Regions from separate parts of the Mesorhizobium sp. M1050 genome, predicted to be linked through region 2. Evidence: riboswitches for the same ligand, from Rfam matches in the RefSeq annotation. Region 2 holds a riboswitch; each other region holds the start of a gene.
The links. A riboswitch is a leader RNA that binds a small molecule or an ion and turns the genes downstream of it on or off. The one in region 2 is predicted to bind cobalamin.

Region 1: it holds a riboswitch for cobalamin, as region 2 does, so the genes downstream of both, NKH57_RS15220 (aromatic ring-hydroxylating oxygenase subunit alpha) here and metE (5-methyltetrahydropteroyltriglutamate--homocysteine S-methyltransferase) in region 2, are expected to answer to the same signal.
Region 3: it holds a riboswitch for cobalamin, as region 2 does, so the genes downstream of both, bluB (5,6-dimethylbenzimidazole synthase) here and metE (5-methyltetrahydropteroyltriglutamate--homocysteine S-methyltransferase) in region 2, are expected to answer to the same signal.
Region 4: it holds a riboswitch for cobalamin, as region 2 does, so the genes downstream of both, NKH57_RS07255 (CbtB domain-containing protein) here and metE (5-methyltetrahydropteroyltriglutamate--homocysteine S-methyltransferase) in region 2, are expected to answer to the same signal.

Annotation. Positions count from the first base shown of each region.
Region 1 covers NZ_JAMYMV010000023.1:51,258-56,704, reverse strand. The annotation lists gene NKH57_RS15220 (aromatic ring-hydroxylating oxygenase subunit alpha) at 1-1,144, opposite strand, end outside; cobalamin riboswitch at 1,260-1,461, opposite strand; gene NKH57_RS15215 (DUF680 domain-containing protein) at 1,971-2,168, shown strand; gene NKH57_RS15210 (DUF680 domain-containing protein) at 2,239-2,448, shown strand; gene NKH57_RS15205 (DUF680 domain-containing protein) at 2,529-2,765, shown strand; gene NKH57_RS15200 (ABC transporter ATP-binding protein) at 2,849-3,961, opposite strand; gene bglA (beta-galactosidase BglA) at 3,986-5,447, opposite strand, start outside.
Region 2 covers NZ_JAMYMV010000094.1:8,177-13,623, forward strand. The annotation lists gene NKH57_RS30525 (helix-turn-helix domain-containing protein) at 1-727, opposite strand, end outside; gene metE (5-methyltetrahydropteroyltriglutamate--homocysteine S-methyltransferase) at 1,160-3,505, opposite strand; cobalamin riboswitch at 3,601-3,801, opposite strand; gene NKH57_RS30535 (dihydrodipicolinate synthase family protein) at 4,377-5,288, shown strand; gene NKH57_RS30540 (LysE family translocator) at 5,299-5,447, shown strand, end outside.
Region 3 covers NZ_JAMYMV010000014.1:22,650-28,096, forward strand. The annotation lists gene NKH57_RS10965 (hypothetical protein) at 1-894, shown strand, start outside; gene bluB (5,6-dimethylbenzimidazole synthase) at 895-1,641, opposite strand; cobalamin riboswitch at 1,690-1,869, opposite strand; gene NKH57_RS10975 (histone deacetylase family protein) at 1,991-2,917, shown strand; gene NKH57_RS10980 (exodeoxyribonuclease VII small subunit) at 2,921-3,172, shown strand; gene NKH57_RS10985 (DUF2277 domain-containing protein) at 3,271-3,537, shown strand; gene NKH57_RS10990 (pirin family protein) at 3,575-4,495, shown strand; gene dxs (1-deoxy-D-xylulose-5-phosphate synthase) at 4,639-5,447, shown strand, end outside.
Region 4 covers NZ_JAMYMV010000008.1:78,581-84,027, reverse strand. The annotation lists gene cbiB (adenosylcobinamide-phosphate synthase CbiB) at 1-660, shown strand, start outside; gene cobO (cob(I)yrinic acid a,c-diamide adenosyltransferase) at 701-1,315, opposite strand; gene NKH57_RS07265 (bifunctional adenosylcobinamide kinase/adenosylcobinamide-phosphate guanylyltransferase) at 1,317-1,748, opposite strand; gene NKH57_RS07260 (CbtA family protein) at 1,887-2,654, opposite strand; gene NKH57_RS07255 (CbtB domain-containing protein) at 2,670-2,849, opposite strand; cobalamin riboswitch at 2,886-3,082, opposite strand; gene NKH57_RS07250 (MFS transporter) at 3,208-4,407, opposite strand; gene NKH57_RS07245 (heparan-alpha-glucosaminide N-acetyltransferase) at 4,632-5,447, shown strand, end outside.

The DNA of each region.
Region 1 (5,447 bases), on a different contig from region 2:
CCGAATAGGGGCCCGGTTCATAGGCGGGCGACAGGATGCCGAGGGCGTTTTCCTCAACGATGCGGCGGTCCTGGTCGTTGGTTTCGGTCCACACATGGGTAAGGTCTTCGATGGTGTAGTCGACGCCCTCGACCGCGTCCTTGTGCACCAGCCATTTCGTCGTCACCGCCGTTTCCGTGGCGCTGATCGGCACCACCCGGAACGTCACCGCGTGATCGATGAGGATATGGTTCCATGTCGTCGGATAGTGATAGTGCATCAAGGTGCCGATGCGGTCGGCGGAGACAGCGTCGGAGAGGTTCTTCTTCACCGCCAGTTTGCCGCTCATGGTGTAGCTGACGGCATCGCGCAGCAGCGGCGCGCGGGTGGCGCGATACTGCCCGGCCGGATCGATGCGGAACTTGCTCGGCAGGCCTGATGCCTCGCATTTGGCCCAATGCGCGACCATTTCGGGGTCGCTGTCGGCGCCGTTGACGCCGGTCACGGTCGGAGCCTCGGGGAAGGTCTTGCACAACTCGGGATGATTGGCGACGCAGTGATAGCACTCGCGGTTGTTTTCCCAGACCAACTTCCAGTTGCCCTTCTCGATGATCGTGCTCTCGAAGGCGACCTTTGCTTCCCGCAACCGGTGCGGCAGCAGATAAGGTTCGATCATCGCCCGCATCGGCGCGAAATCCGCTGGCTCCTTGGCCAGGCAGATGAAGATATAGCCGCCGACGCTCTCGCAGGCGACCGGCTTCAGACCGAACTCACTCTTGTCGAAACCGTCGGCCATCTGACGGGCGAACAGCAGCCGGCCGTCGAGCTCATAGGTCCACTGGTGATAGGGGCAGACGAGCTTTGCCGCAGTACCCTTGTCGGTGTTGCAGACGCGACTGCCGCGATGGCGGCAGGAATTGTGGAAGGCGTTGATCTTGCCTTGCTGGTCACGGACAAGAACAACCGGATAGTCGCCGATCTGCACAGTAATGTAGCTGCCCGGCTTCGGCAGCTCGCAATCATGGCCGATGAACAGCCAATCGCGATACAAGATCAGCTCCATGTCCAGCTTGAAGTAGTCTGGATCGGTGTAGAAGGGCTGCTCTAGCGAAAAGCCTTGCCGACGGCTGTTCAAGCGCCTCAGCATGTCGTTGCGAATATCCATGTCCTGTCCTCGTTATCTAAGGACTGAACTGGTGGTGACGGAGGAAGGATTGGACGCAGGCCGGCGAGGCGCCGGGCATGCACTATCCACCTCTTGATCGCCCACCGCGATCAGTCGAGTCTAGAAATCTCGGGCTGGTTTCCGGGCTCTGGAGTTGTCCTTGCGGACGATCGCGACACCTTCCCAGGCAGTTGCCCAGTGGTCTCCCGTTGCGACTTGAACTCCACCACCGTTGCGGGGGCAGCGCCGGATTTTGACCGGCTTCCCAATTCTCCGCCCCGTCGTCACGAAGCGGCACCTGAGATGGCATGATCTAACCACGATCGCTGGCGCGTCATCGGCATGAAAACGACATCGTATCCATGCCGCGCGACACGCGTGCGAAACGTTCGGGTTGGCGATTGCCGGGCTGAAATCCTATCTCTTCGGCAGCCATCGCCACTTGCAATCTCCTCGAAAGCCGACCCCTTGCCGGCGGCCAAAAAGGCTAACGGTTTCGAAAAGTGACTATTAGCTGATTCTAAAATCGAACCGAACGGTTCGTTTCTGTTGACGGTGCGTGCAGGACATTGTGAACGCCGGGCCTTGGCAACAGTTGGTGATCCAGCGGACGGTTTTGCTTAAACCATTGAAAAAGATAAATAATAAGTAGCGTGTAGAAGCCCTTGGCACAATTTCAAGTAGCGGAATCATGGTCCACACGAAACAACTTCGTGATTGGAAAAGGCGAGGATGCCCTCCCACATCGGGGCTGTCCGAACGACGCGATTTCATTTCCAAGACACGCCGCTAGACGGACGAAAAAGAAGATACTGGAGTACAAAAAATGAAAAAGATCATTCTCACTGCCGCCGCCGTTCTGGCCATTTCCGGCAGCGCCTTCGCTAATGGCAGCGACCACTATGGTTCGAACGCCCCGACAGCCACTGCCGTCGACAGCTCGTACACCGCTTCGGTCAAGAAGTCCGAACCGGCTGCTCAGACACCTGCCCAGGGCAGCGACCGTAACCTCTTCGGCCACTAACAACCAATTCCCAGTTGACGGCGGGTTCGCCCGCCATCCTGGCGAAATCCAGAAATTCAGGAGAGTTGAGATGAAGAAGATCATTCTTGCTACCGCCGCCGTTCTGGCCGTCACTGGCAGTGTCTTCGCCGGCAGCGACAACTTTGGCTCCAACGGCGCCAACCAGCCTGCCACCACCGCCGTCGACAGCTCGTACACGGCTTCCGTCAAGAAGTCGGAGCCGGCCACGCAGGCGCCTGTCAACCATGGCAGCGACCGCAACCTGTTCGGCAACAACTAACATCCGATCAAAACCAACATCCGACAGCGATGCTGCGGGTTAATCGGCAGCATCGAATTCGAGAATACGGAGTGTCAAAAATGAAAAAGATTGTTCTTACTGCCGCCGCTCTTCTGATTGCCGCCGGCAGCGCCTATGCCCGCAACGACAACGTTGGTGGCACCGATATCAACAAGCTGGCGACCTCCAAGGTCGACACCACGCCGACGTCTTCGGTGCGCGACACCGGTTCGCCGGTCTACAAGCTGCTCAATTCGTCGGGCGACGTACCGAAGTCCGCCCCTCAGGGCAGCGACCGGAATCTCTTCGGCCGCTAACAGCCGAAGCTGATCTCCAAACAAGAGCGGCGGGCTGGGCCCGCCGCTCTTGTTTTTGCAACGTGCAGTCTCATCATGGAACCTCAGGCCGCCTTAGCCTCTGCTTCGTGAAGCGCGAAGGACCGCCCATCCGTGTCGAAGATATGCAGGTCTTCGCCATTGGCGCTCAGCCGCAATGTCGAGCCGCGCTTGACCTCGACATTGCCGGGCAGCTTGGTCACCAGCGGCAGATCGGCGCGGCCGATGTCGACATAGACAAGCTGGACCTCGCCGAGCTGCTCGACATAGTCGACCGTCCCTTCGAACAGATAGTCCGCACCGCTGGCAATGATCAGGTCCTCCGGCCGCACGCCAAAGCTCACCGCGGCGCCCTTTGCCGAAGCAGGGGTCGTGATCGGCACGGTTGCCTTGCGCCCGCCGACATGGCTGACGACAGTCGGGTTTCCGGTCCTTTCGATGGTCGCCGGCAGGATGTTCATGGCCGGCGAGCCGATGAACTGGGCAACGAACAGATTGCCGGGCTTCTTGTAGAGATCCATAGGCGTGCCGACCTGTTCGATATGGCCTTCCTTGAGCACAACGATGCGGTCGGCCAGCGTCATCGCCTCGACCTGGTCATGGGTGACGTAGATCATGGTCGTGGCGGGCATCGATTCCTTGAGCTTGGCGATTTCGATGCGGGTGGCGACGCGAAGTGCGGCGTCAAGGTTCGACAGCGGCTCGTCGAACAGGAACACCTTCGGATTGCGCACGATGGCGCGGCCGATGGCGACGCGCTGGCGTTGTCCGCCCGACATCGCCTTGGGCAAGCGGTCGAGATATTTCGTCAACTGCAGGATTTCCGCCGCCTGGCGTACGCGCCGGTCGATCTCGGCCTTGTTCTCCTTCCCGATCTTCATCGAGAACGCCATGTTGTCGTAAACGGTCATGTGCGGGTACAGCGCGTAGGACTGGAACACCATGGCGATGCCCCGCTTCGACGGCGGCACGTCGTTCACGACCTCGCCGGCTATTCTGAGCTCGCCAGAGGTGATTTCCTCGAGCCCGGCGATCGACCTCAGCAATGTCGACTTGCCGCAGCCCGACGGACCGACGAAGACGATGAATTCGCCCGACTTGATATCGAGGTCGATGCCGTGGAGAATGTTCAGATTGCCGTAGGACTTCTTCACTTGTCTTAGCGTGACATCGGCCATTGGGTTCCTCCAGTGATTTGAAATTCAGTCGACGCGCCCGAACCAGGCGCCGTAGCCGCCAAGCTCGATGGAACCGCTGCTTACCTGCCCCGAAAATCCGTGCCCGGGCAAAGGTTGCAGCGATCGGCTGCCAAGGTCAACGTTGGTTGGCCCGGCTCCCAGATTGAAGACGCAGACGATCTGCTCGTTGCCTGCGCGGCGGGTGAAGGCGACGGTGTCGCCCTCGCTTTCGATGAAGGTGATGTCACCCTTGACAAGCGCCGGATGGGCACGCCGGAACGTGAGAAAGCGACGATAGTGCTCAAGCAGCGAATTCTCGTCGCCCTGCTGGACATTGACCGCTTGCGACAGATGCTTGGTCGGCACCGGCAGCCAGGGCTTTGCCGGGGAGAATCCGCCATTCTTGGCGCTGCCGTCCCACACCATCGGCGTGCGGCAGCCATCGCGGCCTTTGAATTCCGGCCAGAAGCGGATGCCGTAGGGGTCCTGCAAGTCCTCGAAGCGCAGTTCCGCTTCGGCGAGCCCAAGCTCTTCGCCCTGGTAGATGCAGACCGAACCGCGCAATGACATCAAGAGCGCCGAGATGACCTTGAGGTAGGCGGTCGGATCGGCTTCGCCAGCCGCCCAGCGCGAGGCCGGGCGCATCACGTCGTGGTTGGAGAAGGCCCAGCACGACCAGCCGTCGCTGGCGACCTTGCCGAAGGATTCCAGCACCGAGCGGACCTTGGCCGCACTGATCTTTTCCGGCGCCAGGAAGTCGAACGAGTAGCACATGTGCACGCGCTTGCCGCCGGCCGTGTAGGCAGCCACAACGTCCAGTCCCCGCTGCGAATCGCCGACCTCGCCGACCGCGGCGGTTGCCGGGTATTCGTCGAGCAGCGCGCGGAAGCGCTCGAGGAAGCCGAGGTTCTCAGGGCGGCTCTTGTCGTAGAGATGGTCCTGATAATTGTAGGGGTTGACCGCGGGTGCGGTCTGGTCGTTGCGCTCTTCCGGCGGCAGCGGCGGATTGTTTTCCAGGCCCTGGCTGTGGAAATAGAAATTGATGGTGTCGAGCCGAAAACCGTCGACGCCACGCTCCAGCCAGAAGCGGGTGACGTCCAGCAACGCATCCTGGACCTGGTGGTTGTGGAAGTTGAGGTCGGGCTGCTCGGCCAGGAAATTATGCAGGTAATATTGCTGGCGGCTGGTGTCCCATTGCCAGGCCGAGCCGCCGAAGATCGATAGCCAGTTGTTGGGTGGCGTGCCGTCCGGGCTGGCGTCCGCCCAGACGTACCAGTCGGCCTTCGGGTTGGTGCGGTTCGACCGGCTTTCCTTGAACCATGGGTGGTTGTCGGCGGTGTGCGACAGCACCTCGTCGATCATCACCTTCAAGCCTAGCCTGTGTGCCTCGGCGGTCAGCGCGTCGAAGTCGGCCAGCGTACCGAACATCGGATCGACGTCGCAATAATCGGTGACATCGTAGCCGAAATCCTTCATCGGCGATTTG
Region 2 (5,447 bases):
CTCCGTCCTCCATGTCCAGCGATTCTTCGACTGCTTCCGGATTCCGGGCGATGGTCCAAAGGAGAGTATTCGCCGCTACATCCGGTTTCGAGCGACCTTGCTCCCAGTTTCGAAGCGTTGCCAGATCGAGGCCATACCTCACCGAGAATACCTCCTGAGAGAGCTTCGTGCGATCCCGGACTTCGCGAACACTTATCGGCCGCGGCGCATGAACCTTCGCGATCACGCCTGCGGACGACAGTTCATTCTTCAGTGCCAATAGGTGGTCGACGCAAGGAACCGTCACGAACGCCTTGCCGTGATCGACCATCTCCGTGAGTATCGCGTGGGCCGTCCTCAGTGGCAACTGTCTCTTGACGAGAATCCGGGCGGCCTCAGGAGTATTCGCGCCGTGAAGAAAACTGAGGCTCAGTCGGACGGGAGAGCCTGACGACACCAGGACGACGTCCCGGGTTCGCACCCGTTGTCCGAACCGCTCCATGATTTCGATGTAGCCGACATTAAGCTTCTCCGCGATCACTCGACCGAGCTTGCGTAATTTGGACCATCCCCACTGGACCTCGGCATCGCCCCCAATATGCAGGTCACGGACGACAAGATGATTACTGCCCATCTCCACGTTGCCCAAGAGCTGAAGCACGCCATCGGGCGTGACCACGTCAAAGAGGAGGCATGGATCCTCTGAAATATCCGCGTCCAGGATGAGTTCGATGTCATCGGGCTGCACACCAGATCCCTACGCAAGTTGCTTATAGAAGCTAAGTCGGGCGCTGGCGAGGGTCAAGGCCTTACCGATTTTCCGAATTGGCGGGACGCTGGCAACATCCGAATCCTGCCACCTCGACCCGTAGTCTGCGCTAATCGACTGGGGAAGCGGACAGACGCGCAGGTCGCCACCTGAGCGAACGCGACAGGCGGTCTAGTTTAAGAAAGACGCATGTACGATTTTCCGAGCGGCGCGGCCTGTATGTTCCGAAGGAGCCGATATTAAAGCGTATCGTCCAAATTGATATTTCCTGCGCGATTACGTGCCGAAGGGAAGTGCTCATTCTCGCTCGAGTGACTTATTTCAAAGGATGTGATCGCGTATTGGCACATTTACGGCCGACATGCGGCAGCCGGCAACTCACGTCATGGTGAGGAAGGAGAAGCATCAGGCCTACGCTTTCTCCCGGAGCGCACGTGCTGCAGCGACCATGTTCATGAGGGCAGGGCGGACCTCCTCCCATTTACGTGTTTTGAGGCCACAGTCCGGGTTTACCCACAGTTGGGCATCCGACAGTCGCTCGCGGGCAAGCATGACGAGATCCGAAATCTCACGGACTCCCGGGAGGCGTGGTGAGTGAATGTCATAGACTCCGGGACCGATTTCGTTCGGATATTTGGAGCTCGTGAAGGCGTCCAGCAGCTCCATTTTCGAGCGCGAGGTCTCAATCGAAATGACATCCGCATCCATTTCAGGAATCGCGTCGATGATCTCGTTGAACTCCGAATAGCACATGTGGGTATGGATTTGAGTCGCGTTATTTACACCCGTTGAAGCGATCCGGAAGCATTCGACAGCCCAGTCGAGATAGACTTTCCAGTCAGACTGGCGCAGTGGCAATCCTTCGCGAAACGCGGCCTCATCGATCTGGATTATCCTTGCGCCGGACCTTTCGAGATCCGTCACTTCGTCGCGGATGGCGAGCGCGATCTGGCGGCAGGATTCGGAGCGGGGTACGTCGTCGCGAACAAAAGACCAGTTGAGAATGGTCACTGGGCCTGTGAGCATTCCCTTAACAGGCTTTTCCGTAAGCGACTGGGCGAATTGCCACCAGCGCACTGTCATCGGATTGCGCCTCGATACGTCGCCGAAAATGATGGGGGGACGCACGTAGCGCGACCCATAGCTTTGTACCCAGGCATGCTGGGTGAGCGCGAAGCCGGACAACTGCTCGCCGAAATGCTGTACCATGTCGTTTCGCTCGAACTCACCGTGCACCAGCACGTCCAGCCCGATCTCTTCCTGCCAGCGAATTGCAGCCTCGATCTCCTTCTTCAGGAACGTCTCGTAGTCGACATAGCTCAGCTGGCCCTTCGCATGAGCGGCCCGCGCCTTGCGTACCTGCGGCGTCTGCGGGAAGGACCCGATGGTCGTCGTCGGGAACGGCGGCAGCCCGAGTGAGCCGGCTTGGACTCTGGAGCGCTCGGCAAAAGCGCTCTCTCGTCGCTTCATGCTATCGTCAATGCTGGCGATCCGCCCCTGAACAAGCGGGTCATGGATCCTCGTGGATGTCACGCGCGTGGCGGCAGCCTCGGCAGACGCTTTCAACGCGCCAGCCACCGCATCTCTGCCTTGGGACAGGGCCCGGGCCAGCAACACCAATTCGTCGGTCTTCTGGGCCGCGAAGGCGAGCCACGAGCTGATGTCGGCGTCGAGTTCCGTCTCCATGCGCAGGTCGATCGGCACATGCAGCATCGAGCAAGAAGGCGCGATCTCGACGCGGTCCAAGGGCCAGCCGGCGACGATCGATTTGATGCGGTCGAGAATGGCGGGCAGGTTCGCACGCCAGACGTTGCGGCCATCGATCAAGCCAAGCGAGAGCACCAGATCCTTCGGAGCGAGCCGACCCACCGTTTCCAGCTGCTCGGGAGCGCGCACGAGATCAATATGCAGCCCAGCCAGGGGCAGAGAAACCGCGGTTTCGAGATTGTTTCCCAGCGGCCCGAAATACGTAGCCAGCATGATCTTCAGCTCGGGCGCGGCTTTCGACAGCTGTCCATAGGCGAATTCGAACGCAGCTCGTTCGTTCGGGTTCAGATCGAGGACAAGCGCTGGCTCATCGATCTGCAGCCAGTCGGCTCCCGACAGCTTCAGCCTCTGCAGAAGTTGCTCGTAGACGGGCAGCAGCCGCGATAGGAGCGCGATGGGACCGAACCCTTCGGCAGGTGATTTCGCCAGCTTGAGGAAGGTGATGGGTCCAAGGATGACTGGGCGTGTGTGAATGCCGAGAGCTTTGGCCTCGAGGAAGTAATCGACCGGTTTCGTTGACGAGAGGGCGAACGTCTGATCATCGTCGAGTTCCGGCACAATGTAGTGATAGTTGGTGTCAAACCACTTGGTCATTTCCATCGCGGTTACATCAGGCCCATGAGCCGCCTGCTGGTGACCAGCGTGTCCACAACCCTCCATCTGACCCTGGTTGCCGCGCGCCATTGCGAAGTAGATGTCAAGTGGGACCTCGCCGCTATTCCAGCCGTAACGGGATGGAACGGCGCCGACCATGGCTGCGGTGTCGAGCACATGGTCGTATAGCGAGAAGTCGTTCGACGGGATTTTCGACACGCCGCGATCGTGCTGCTCCTCCCAGCTAGCGGCACGGAGCGCCTTCGCCGTCCTGAGAAGGGCGGCGGCGGAAGATTTTCCGGACCAGTAACTTTCAAGCGCGAATTTCAGTTCTCGCCGACGACCGAAGCGCGGCACGCCGAGCGTTGCTACAGGAATTTGCTGAGAGACAGTCATGTCATACCCCGATGGTTGGGGCGTCGGTGACAAGGAAGGCGCTAGCAGGCCGGCATCAACGCCGGGTTGCAGCGGCCACCGAGACACCCCGCCCGTGGACGTAATTCGCCGTGGCAGGTCTCCTGGCTCGCGGGGTCATAGCCTCTACCCGTCTTCCCGAGGGTATTCGCCTCAGTGACATGAGTGGGGTTGGCTCGCCGCTAACAGTTGCGGGGGCAGCGCCGGCATCGCACCGGCTTCCCTCTTAGCTCCGCTCCGGCAGCGCCGTGCGGAGAACCACAACCCGCAGACAATCACAGCGGTCCGCACTTTGTCAATATCGCATAACGAAATGTTTATGTCGTTATGTATTCGCTCTTTTACACCTTGTCTTCATTCTGAAATATTCAGTCCGCCCATTGCCGACGCTAGCACCCCCGCCACCATTGTTCATAATGGTTTCCTGTCAGGCTGCGACATTCCTCACCGTTCATCCATGAAGGATTTCGGACAAGATGGATGGGAGTGACAACGTCGTCGAATGCAGAAGGTGGCATTGGTGGCGATGTTTAACGATGCAATCGTGGGCCGAAAGTGATGCGTGCATGGCAGAAGCGGTTGTCTCGAAGTGAACGCCAAACCATGGTGCGGGGGGAAATGGCACGCCAGGTCGTGCACGACCCTGGTGACTAGGCAATCGGTGGTAACTGCGGTCGGCGGCAAGAGACCACACTGGCCGGGGCCCCGGTCCAAAGAGCAAGGCCCGACTGTGTCCCGATAAGCTTTTTAAGTTCATTCAGGCGGTAAGTTATCCAAGGCCAGTTGGCAATGTAAATGACATCAACGCCGGACCGTCGGCTTACAGTTCAACGGCCAAAGAGTTGGAGACACAATGACTTTCCTGCGCGGTTTGTCCGCTTTTCCCATCACTCCCGCTGATCGCGGCGGTAATATCGATGAGCCCGCATTGGAAAAACTTCTTGCGCGCTTGATGGAGGCAAAGGTCGATTCTATCGGCCTGTTGGGAAGCACGGGCAGTTACATGTTCCTGTCGCGCCAACAGCGCCAATGCGCAATTGAGGTGGCCATCGATAAAGTCGGTGCTGATATTCCCTTGTTGGTCGGGATTGGAGCGCTGAGGACGGACGAAGCCGTGCAACATGCCAAGGATGCCAAAGCGATCGGTGCGACAGCCGGCTTGCTGTCTGCAGTGTCGTACGCACCTCTGACCGAGGATGAAGTGTTCGAGCATTTCCAAACAGTCGCATTGGAATCCGGTTTGCCGATTTGCATCTATGACAATCCCGGAACAACGCATTTTCGGTTCTCATCCGCCTTGGTCGAAAGGCTGTCTCGGGTGCCCGGGATCGTCGCCATCAAAAACCCCGGTTTTGGCCCGGCCGAAACCCAGCGCCATCTGGAGGACCAGCGCTCACAGGTGCCAGACGGCTTTTCGATCGGCTACAGTGGAGACGCGCAGTGCACCGAGGCGATGATTGCAGGTGCGGATACCTGGTACAGTGTCATTGGCGGACTTCTTCCCGATGCCTGTTTGAAGATCGTCAGGGCTGCACAAAGGGGCGATGCGGCCGAGGCGCGCAGGATCAATGCCAGCCTCGAGCCGCTCTGGGCTCTGTTTAAACGGTATTCCAGCCTGCGGGTTGTCTATGCTTTGGCGGAGGCATTGGAGATCTGCCATGCTTCACCTTCCCTGCCCATCAGGTCACTTTCCGAGGACGCGCGGTCAGAGGTTTTGGCAGTGCTAAAGCAGCTTCCAGCCGATGTGATCAGCCTATTCAGATGAGCAGATAGCCATGATCATCGATCCCTCGGTGGGCACTCCCCTGATAATGGCGTTCTCGGCCTACATTCTGGCCGCATCCAGTCCAGGGCCGAGCAATCTTGCCATCATGAATACTGCCATGAGCCGGGGCCGTGTCGCAGCGCTTGCACTGGCTGCCGG
Region 3 (5,447 bases), on a different contig from region 2:
ACACTGGCCTACATCATGGCGACCGGCACGGGCGCCTCCGTCGGCTATGGCGTCGGCCACATCTCCACCGATCCCGACGGGCCGATGTCCTTTGCCTTGTGGGGCGGGGTGGTCGGTTTCGGCATCGTCTCGATCGCCGTCTACTGGATCCGCGAATACATCCTCTATGTCGTCAAGGCCGGCCACATCGCCGTGATGGTCCATCTGATCGACGGCCGTGACATTCCCGGCGGCCAGGACCAGATCGCCTACGCCAAGGATATCGTCACCCAGCGTTTTGCCGAGGCCAACATCCTTTTCGTCGTCGATCAGCTGGTCAAGGGCGCCATCCGGGCCATCACCGGCCTGCTCGGCGGCATCGCCGCCTTCCTGCCGATCCCGGGTTTGAGCGGTCTGGTCTCCTTCATCAACACGGTGATCCGCCTGTCGCTGACCTATGTCGACGAGATCATCCTCGGCTACAACATTCGCATCAATTCGTCCTCGCCGTTCGAGACGGCGCGCCAAGGCGTCGTGCTCTATGCCCAGAACGGCAAGGTGATGGTCAAGAACGCCGTCTGGCTGGCGGTCATCATGTGGGGCGTATCCTTCGTTATCTTCCTGCTGATGCTGGCGCCGGCCGCCGCCATTCTTTTCCTGATGCCAGGGCAATTGGCGGGCTGGGCCTTCGTGCTAGCCATCGTCTTCGCCTGGGCCTTCAAGGCGGCGTTCATCGAGCCCTTCGCCATCGCTTGCCTGATGCAGGTCTATTTCAAGACCATCGCGGGCCAGGTGCCAGATCCGGCCTGGGACACCCGGCTGGCGGAGGCGTCGTCGAAGTTCAGGGAACTCAAGGACAAGGCGCTGGCCTCCTTTGGCGGCTCGCCCTGGGGACCGGCCGGCGCGACACCCTGATCAGCGAGGGCTCGACGGCGCGGCAGAAACGGTGTTGAGGCGCGCCACGGTCGATTTGAGCAGCACTTCACCTTGCCCGGAAAACGTCTCGCTCATGATCAGTTCCGGCAGCGGCAGCCGCCGTCCCCAGCCATGCGTTTCAAGGTCAGGTTTTGGCGCGAACTCCGAGACGCGGCCGACGCAGAGATAGGCGACCGGGGTCACATGCTCCGGAATTGAAAGCAGGCCTTTCAACGCTTGCGCCTCGATGATGCTGACCCAGCCGACACCGACGCCTTCGGCGCGCGCCGCCAGCCAGAAATTCTGCACCGCGCAGACCGTGCTGTAGAGGTCCATCTCCGGATTGTGCGAGCGTCCCAGTGGCGAACCCTTCGAACGCTCGCGATCGCAGGTGATGCAGATGTTGAGCGCGCTTTCGCAAATGCCTTCCAGCTTGAGTTTGCGGTAGAGCGCCTGCCGCTCTTCCGCAATGGCCGGCAGTTCCTGCTGGCGCGCCGCCAGGAACAGGTCGCGCACCTTTTCCCGTCGTTCGGCATCGCGAATGACGATAAAATTCCAAGGCTGCATGAAGCCGACCGACGGCGCGTGATGAGCGGCAAGCAGCAACCGCGCCAGCACCTCATCGTCGAGCGCGGTGGGCAGGAAATGGCTGCGGACGTCGCGCCGCGTGAACATGGCGCGATACACCGCATCGCGTGCATTCCGGTCAAATCCATCGCCAACAGCAGCGGTCGTGTGTTCAGGCATCGCTTGTCCCCTTGCGATTGCAATCGATGCCAACCGCCTGACCATGCGGATGACGATGCCTGCCAGGCCGGTCTTCTGGCTCGGGATCAACCCGCGTCCGGTGCCTTCCCGTCATCGACAGTGGCATATACCGGCGCGGTCCCCCTTACAGCGTTGGGCACGCCACGGAATTCAACCGTGTTCCCGATTCTCCCGCTTGCGGCGGGCACCAGGCAGTGCCACGGACCTTACGCCGAAGCGCGGACGACGCCAATGCCTGCAGCGACGCGAATGGACGCAGGCGCGATTTTCCCCAGTCATCGGCCGCCCGTGCATGGCCTTTGTCGATCCGGGTCACTAGATTAGGACGATGGCTACCCGTCTCTATACCCATCCGATCTTCCTTGAGCACCTCACGCCGCCCGGCCATCCCGAGCGGCCGGACCGCTTGCGCGCCATCGAGCGCGTGCTGGACGACGAGGCTTTTGCCGCGCTCGATCGTATCCAGGCGCCGGAAGGCGACGAGGCCACCATCCTCTATGCTCATCCCGCCGATTTCGTCGCCCGCGTGCGCGCCGCCATTCCTGACGAGGGAATCGCCCGCATCGACGCCGACACCACGGCCAGCCCGAAGAGCTGGCAGGCGGCGATCACCGCAATCGGTGCGGCCAACGCCGCCGTCGACGACGTCTTTGCAGGCCGCGCCGACAATGTCTTCGTCGCGGCGCGGCCGCCCGGCCACCATGCCGAAAAAACCACGGCGATGGGTTTTTGTCTGTTCAATACGGCGGCGATCGCGGCGCGTTATGCGCAGAAGAAGCATGGTATCGAGCGTGTTGCCGTCGTCGACTGGGACGTGCATCACGGCAACGGCACGCAGGATATTTTCTGGGACGATCCGTCGGTGCTCTATTGCTCGACGCACCAGATGCCGCTCTATCCCGGCACTGGCGCCAAGAACGAAACCGGTGCCGGCAACATTGTCAACGTACCGCTGGCGCCGCAGACCGGCAGCGAGGTGTTTCGCGATGCCTTCCTGTCGCGCGTGCTGCCGGCGCTCGACAATTTCGCGCCCGACCTGATCATCATTTCGGCCGGGTTCGACGCACATCACCGCGATCCGCTGGCCGAGATCAACCTGACCGAGGACGATTTCGACTGGGCGACCGGCCAGCTGATGCAGCGCGCCGCGCGTCACAGCGGCGACCGGCTCGTCAGCCTGCTCGAGGGTGGCTACGATCTGCAGGGATTGGCATTTTCGGTCGCCGCCCATGTCGGGCGACTGATGAAAGGATGAATGATGGCTGGTGAGATCAACGACGATGTCAAGGCGATGAGCTTCGAACAGGCACTCGATGCGCTGGAAAAGATCGTCGATGATCTTGAGCGTGGCGACGTGCCGCTCGACCAGTCGATCAAGATCTATGAACGCGGCGAGGCATTGAAGGCGCATTGCGACCGGCTGCTGAAGGCCGCCGAGGACAAGGTCGAGAAGATCAGGCTGTCGCGTGACGGCAAGCCGGTTGGAACAGAGCCGCTCGACGCGGACTGAGGCACCCAGCCGTCTCACCGATTTTTGGACACGATCATGATTGAACATAGAGTTCGTCTTGATTGAAACAGCTCGGGACAAGAGGAGATACGGAAACGATGTGCAGAAACATCAAGACCCTGTTCAATTTTGATCCGCCCGCGACCAACGACGAAGTTCGCGACGCGGCACTTCAGTTTGTCCGCAAGCTGAGCGGAACGACGCGGCCTTCGAAGCAGAACCAGCATGCCTTCGACCACGCGGTCGAAGCCATCGCGGCATCGGCGCGCGAACTGCTCGATTCACTCGAAACTCATCAGCATCCTCGCAATCGCGAGGAAGTGGCGGCCAAACTAAGGGCGAAATCGGCGATCCGGTTTGCCTGAAGCGTCCAGCTGCCTCTGGCGCTGACAAGGAGAGTGCATGAGCTTCTTCCCGGGGAAAGACCCAGAGGCCGGCGACGCCTTCGCCAGCGACCAGATCGAACTGATGGTCATCCCCAACGCCAAGGATATTGGCGGTTTCCAGGTTCGCCGCGCCTTGCCGACCGCCAAGAGGCGGTTGGTCGGCCCGTTCATCTTCTTCGACCGCATGGGCCCGGCTATCCTGCGCGCCGGCCAGGCGCTCGACGTACGCCCGCATCCGCATATCGGCCTGTCGACGGTCACCTATCTGTTCGACGGCAATATAAGGCATCGCGATTCACTCGGCACCGAAATGGTCATCCAGCCCGGTGACGTAAACCTGATGACCGCCGGCCGCGGCATCGTCCATTCTGAGCGCACCCCTGAAGAACTGCGCGGCGCGCCGATGTCGATTTCCGGCCTGCAGACCTGGTTGGCGCTGCCGGACGGCAAGGAAGAAGTAGCCCCGGTTTTCGAGAACACCACAGCACTCCGGTTGCCCGAGATCGACGCCGAGGGCGTTAGCGGCCGCATTGCCATTGGTGATTTCCAAGGGCTGCGATCCCCGGTCAGGGCCGACACAGAGACACTCTATGCCGATCTGCGCCTGGCGCCAGGCGCCAGCGTGAAGATCCCGGCCGATGCGGAAGAACGAGCCATCTACACACTGGAAGGCGAGGTCTCGATCTCGGGCGACGTTTTCCCGGCCGAACGGTTGCTGGTGTTTCGGCCCGGTGACGAGATCGTCGTATCGTCGCACACCGCAGCGCATTTCATGCTGTTCGGCGGCGCTTCGCTCGGCTCGCAGCGCTACATCTGGTGGAATTTCGTCTCATCGTCGAAGGAACGCATCGAGCAGGCCAAGCAGGAATGGAAGACGGGACGCTTCGATATTGTTCCAGGAGACGAGGAAGAGTTCATTCCGCTGCCGGAAAGCTGATGCATGTTGCCCAAAAGTGGCCCGGTTCTGGGAGAACGGCATGCATCAAAACAAGAACCACAGCCTGATCCGCGTCACTGACGTGCATTTACATTCTCCGGCCGGCGGCCTATTTCGCCAATGAACAGAAAGCCTGAGCACCCGTGAACGCAACGCCGCATACGCCGCTTCTCGACAAGGTCCGCATCCCAGCCGACCTGCGCACGCTTGCGGAAAGCGAGCTGCCGCAATTGGCGTCCGAGCTTCGCGCCGAGCTGATCGACGCCGTCTCCCACACCGGCGGCCATCTTGGCGCCGGCCTTGGCGTGGTCGAGCTGACGGTGGCGCTGCACTATGTCTTCAACACCCCCGATGACCGGCTGATCTGGGATGTCGGCCATCAGGCCTATCCGCACAAGATCCTGACCGGCCGCCGTGACCGCATCCGCACATTGCGCCAGGAGGGCGGCCTCTCGGGCTTCACCCGCCGCGCCGAGAGCGAGTACGATCCCTTCGGCGCCGCCCACTCCTCGACATCGATTTCGGCCGGCCTCGGCATGGCTGCCGCTCGCGATCTCTCCGGCGGCCGCAACAATGTCATCGCTGTCATCGGCGACGGCGCCATGTCGGCCGGCATGGCCTACGAGGCGATGAACAATGCCGGCGCGCTCGATGCGCGGCTGATCGTCATCCTCAACGACAACGACATGTCGATCGCGCCGCCGACCGGCGCGATGAGCGCCTATCTGGCGCGTCTGGCTTCGGGCAAGGCCTATATCGGCCTGCGCGATTTCGGCAAGAAACTGACGTCCTATCTCGGCAAACGCGCTGATCGCGCGATCACAAGGGCGGTCGAGCATGCACGCGGCTACGTTACCGGCGGTACGCTGTTCGAGGAGCTCGGTTTCTATCACATCGGCCCGATCGACGGTCACAATCTGGAGCATCTGATCCCGGTCCTGAAAAATGTCCG
Region 4 (5,447 bases), on a different contig from region 2:
TACGAACATGTCGAGGCGGTGGCGGACGCGCTCGACACTGGCGGCCTCGCTCTGGGCCGCGTGGCCGTCTCGCGCATCGTTGGCCGCGATCCCGAGACGCTGGACAGGGCCGGTATCAGCCGCGCGGCGATCGAGAGCCTGGCCGAGAATTTTTCCGATGGCATCGTCGCTCCCGCCTTCTGGACCGGTGTAGGCGGCCTCGCCGGCGGCGCCGCCTACAAGGCCGCCAATACCGCCGATTCGATGATCGGTCACCGTACCCCGCGCCATGAGGCGTTCGGCTGGGCGGCGGCACGCTTCGACGATTGGATCAATTTGCCGGCGTCACGGCTGACGGCGCTGCTGATCGTGCTGGCGGCTTTCCTGGTCAGGGACGCCGACCCGCGCAATGCCTGGCACGCGGTGTGGCGCGACGCGAAGAAGCACCGCTCGCCGAATGCCGGCTGGCCGGAAGCGGCGATGGCTGGCGCGCTCGGCCTGGCACTCGCCGGGCCGCGCAGCTACGGCGGCGTCCTGGTCGACGACGTCTTCATGGGCGGAGGCGGCCGCCGCGAAGCCGACAGCGCCGATATAAGGCAGGCGCTGAAACTCTATCGCGTCGCCGACTATCTGCTGATTGCGCTGTTTGGAGTGATTTCGATCATCGTCATTGTGGCGTGACCCATTTCACCCTCCCCCTTGTGAGGAGGGTAAGAGACGTTCAAAACTCGATGCCCTGCTGCGCCTTAACGCCCGCGGAAAAATGGTGCTTGGTCACGCCCATCTCGGTGACGAGGTCAGCAGCCTCGATCAGCGCCGGCTTGGCGTTGCGGCCGGTGACGACGACGTGCAGGCCCTCGCGCCGGGCTTTCAGCGCCGCAACCACCTTGTCGAGATCAAGATAGTCGTAGCGCAGCGCGATGTTCAACTCGTCGAGCACCAGCAGGCTGATCGACGGGTCGGCCATCAGCTCGAGCACCTTGGCCCACGCCGCTTCGGCCGCGGCGATGTCACGCTTCAGATCCTGCGTTTCCCAGGTGAACCCCTCGCCCATCGCGTGCCAGATGACGCGGTCGCCGAAGGCGGCGAAGGCGTCTTTCTCGCCGGTATGCCATTTGCCCTTGATGAACTGGACGACGCCGACGCGCTTGCCGTAGCCGAGCATCCGCAGCGCGAGACCGAAGGCGGCCGTCGTCTTACCCTTGCCCGGCCCGGTGTTGACGATCAGCAGCCCCTTCTCGACCGTCTTGCTCGCCACCTCGGCATCCTGCACCGCCTTGCGCTTGGCCATCTTGGCGCGGTGGCGTTCTTCGTCCTTATTGTCGACGTCGGTCATGTCATTTCACCTTCAGCGGAAGTCCCGCCACCATCAGCAGCACTGTGTCGGCGACGGCAGCGATCTGCTGGTTGAGCCGGCCGCCGGCATCCCGAAACCGGCGCGCCAGTGCGTTGTCAGGCACGATGCCTTGCCCGACTTCATTGGACACCACGAACCAGGGCCCGCGCGGCCGCGACAGCACCTCCGCCAGTCGCCGGCATTCCAGCTCGAGATCATGTTCGGCCAACATATGATTGGTCAGCCACAATGTCAGGCAGTCGACAAGCACCGGCTGGTTGTCGGGCAACGCCGCGAGCGCGCCGGCAAGATCGAGCGGTGCGTCGATGGTCGTCCAGCCTTCGCCGCGCCGCGACCGGTGCAAAGCGATGCGCTCACTCATCTCGTCATCATAGGCTTGCGCCGTGGCGATATAGGCCCATGGCGAGGGCAAGGCCGTCGCCAGGGTTTCGGCGTGGGGGGGGGGGGGGGGGGGGGGCGCGGGCGGGCGGCAGGGGGGGGGGGGGGGGGGGGTGGGGGCCCGGCGCCCCCCGCCCCCCCACCGCCGATGATGAAGGTCAGTGCCTTGCTGTCAGGCAAAGCTGTCGCGCAGGCTGGTCGCGGTGCCGGTGAAGCGGCTGCGGACCACGCCGACGACCGCGCCGAGCACCAGCCAGAACACCAGATTGGTCACTGTCACCGCCACCACGAACTGGTGGTGCAGGCCTTCGGGGATCGCCGTCTCGTAACTGCCGGGCTGCGGCGCGCCGACGATGTGCGGAGCGACGATCAAGGCCACAGCCAGGATCGCCAGCGGCAGCGACTTGCGGAAGGCGATCAGGCCGAGCCCGGCCGCGGTCATCGCTACGGTCGCCCACCACCAGATCTGGCGCTCGGTCAGATCGGCCGCTGGCATGGCCGGCAGTTCCGGCGGCAGGCCTAGGCCCGGCGCCAGCGTGAACACGGCAAAGCCGGCCAGCCCCCAGAAGACGCCCTGGCGCCAGCCACCGATGCCGCCGGCGAATTCGGAAACCGCGACCAGGATCAAGGCGAAGCCGATGCCGGTGACGATGTTGGCAAGCACGCTGAAGGCGAAACGTTCGAAACCGTCTGCCGGCGCCCAACCCTCGTCTTCGGCGGCCGGGGCGGCTTCCGCTGCCGGAGCGGCTGTGCTCATGGCATTGCTATCCGTTGGGGCCGGAACGGCATGGTCATGGTGATGCCCGCCGCCGGCCTGTTCGTAGACTTCCGCCTTCAGGATCAGCGGCACGGTGGCGTAGGCCTGCATGCAGGCGAGAACGACACCGGCCACGAGCCCTGCGATCGCCGCAATGAACACGACGTTGCGAAACAGGTTCATGATGTCAGATCCTCGTCAGTGGCAGGGAAACGCCATCGAGTGGCGATAGTCGTGAGCCGCATTGTGGACCGCATCGATATGCGAGAAGCCGACAAAGCCCATCACGAAAACGCCGAGCAGCGCAGCAAGCGCGAGCTGCATGAAGCGCGACTGCGAGGAGACGGAGGCGCCGAGGGAGACGGAAGCAGTAGTCATGTCTTGTCCTTTCGCCCTCCACCCGAGGGCATCGAAGTCAGTTTCCTGTCGCCGGCAGGTCTCCTGGCTCGCGGATCAGCGCCCTTCCCCACCTTCCCGAAGAAGAAATCTTCAGTGGCATATGGAGAGGACTACCGCACACAGTTGCGGGGGCAGCCACGGCATTGGGCGAAACTCGCCCTCACCGCATTCCCTCTTGGCTCCAAAATGGAACCGACGACATTGCCGACTATAGGCAGAATCGTCGCCTCCAGCAAACCAAATTCCGGCGGCAACCATCGCGAATGCGTCGTGCCAGTGAGGGCCTCCGCTGCCGCAGGCACCTTGGCATGCGGCACTTCCACCAAAGCCCTGAAGATCAAAGCGATTTCGGCAGATAGCGCCACGTCACGAAGCCGCAGACCGCAGCCAGCAGGCCCAGCGTGACGAACACCGAGCCTAGGCCGAAAAACGCCAGCACCACCGAATAGACCAGCGGCGGCGTCAGTTCGGAAAAGTCGAGATAGGTCCGGTAGACCGCCGCCATCTGCGATCTTTCATAGGAGCGCACCGAGCGCATGAAGGCGGTCGAGCCGAGTGCGTCGAGCGCGATGGTGAAGAAGGCGCCGCCAAGCAGGAAGGCGCCGGTGAGCAGCGGCACGGTCTCGCCGACGAAGCCTGCCGCCAGCAGCATGGCCGACATGGCGAAATAGGCAAATGTCATCGTCCTGCGGCCGCCAAAACGCTTTCCCGCCTTGCCCCAGAAGATGGCCATGAACAGCAGCGCGTTGCCGGCCGAAACCAGCAGCCCGCCGGCCAGCTTGCCTTCGCCGGTGATGACCATGAACAGCGGCCCATAGACGAAGAAAGTCGTCCAGAAGCAGGAGCGGCCGAAAGCGATCAGCCAGGCCAGTCTGAGCCTGGGCTGCGCGACGAAGCGGCCGATATTGGCGAGCGGATTGACCGGGCGCGTCTGGCCTGGGCGAATCGACGGGTTGTCGCCGAGCCGGTAAGTCCAGAACAGCGCCAGCAAGGCCAGGGCGAAGATCGCCACGGCGCCATGCGCGGCATAGATGCCGAAGTGCGTGTAGAGGAAGATGCCGAGCGTCGGCCCGCCGGTCCACGCCAACATCGACCACGCCATGCGCAGCGATTCGGCCTGCATGAAATCGGTCTTGCGGATATGGTCCATGATGTAGAGGTTGAGCGTGATCGACAGCGCGCTGGCGCCCATCACGCGGCACAGCATGCCGGCCAGTTGCCCGGCAAGCGTATGGGTGACGAAGAACAGCGAGCCGATGGCAAGCAGGCAGGCGCCAGCGGTGTAGACCCAGCGCCGGGCAAAGCGGCGGATCAGCATTGGCATGAAGAGCGTCACCGACAGGCCGAGCATCGCCACGACGGTGTAGAGGATCGAGACGATCTGCTCGTTGTGCAGGATCTCATAGGCCTGGATCGGGATGACGCTCGACACCGTGGCGCGGGCGAAGGATTCGACCGCATAGAGCGAGGCGAAGGTGCGCGCGTCCGCGGCCTTTAGGGCCGGAAGCCAGATCGGATGGCGCACATGGGTGGACATTGCTTCCCCAAAGCAGAATCTATCGGACCAAATCTGCCGTGGCGATGCCGGCGCCAATAAGAGGAAACCGACGCGTACCCGGCAAAAAACGAAGTCGGCCAAAGGCTTCCCGGCACTGGCCTAAAGCGGCGCCTGATCCGGCGTCCTCGGCAAAATTCCCGGCCTTCTTTTGTTCGGTGCAACCGTGATAGTCGTTTTGCGGGGCTGAATCAGAATGCGAGACCATGAGCATCCAAACGCCGACCGCACCCGTTCAGGATCGACCAAGGCGCATCGTCGCCATCGACATCGTGCGCGGCATCGCGCTGATCGCCATGGCGAGCTACCATTTCACCTGGGATCTGGAATTCTTCGGCTACACCGATCCCGGCCTGACCGCCTTCGGCTGGTGGAAGATCTACGCGCGCTGCATCGCCTCGACCTTCCTGTTCCTGGTCGGCGTCAGCCTGTACCTCGCCCATGGCAAGAAAATCCGCTGGAACGGCTTCTGGAAGCGTTTCGCCATGGTCGCGGGAGCCGCGATCGCGATTTCGATCGTCACCCGCATCGCCACCCCGGACGGCTTCATCTTCTTCGGCATATTGCACGAGATCGCGCTGGCCAGCCTGCTCGGCCTGCTGTTTCTTCGCCTGCCGGCTTTACTGACCATGGTGGTTGCCGCGCTGGTCATCGCGGCGCCGGTCTATTTGCGCTTCGAGGCCTTCGACCATCCATGGCTGTGGTGGGTCGGCCTGTCGGCGGTCAATCCGCGTTCCAACGACTACGTTCCACTGTTCCCATGGTTCGGCGCCGTGCTTCTGGGTATAGGCTCCACCAGGCTTGCCGCGGGCGCGGGTATCTTGACGTGGCTGGCGAACCTCAAGGCCGGGCGCTGGGCCAACCCGCTGGTCTTCATCGGCCGGCACAGCCTGGCCTTCTACCTGATCCACCAGCCATTGCTGATCGGCTGCGTTTGGCTGTTCTCGCAGATCATGCCGGCGCAGGTCGAAACCCCGCAGGTGAATTTCCTCAAAACCTGCCAGCTGTCCTGCGAGCAGTCG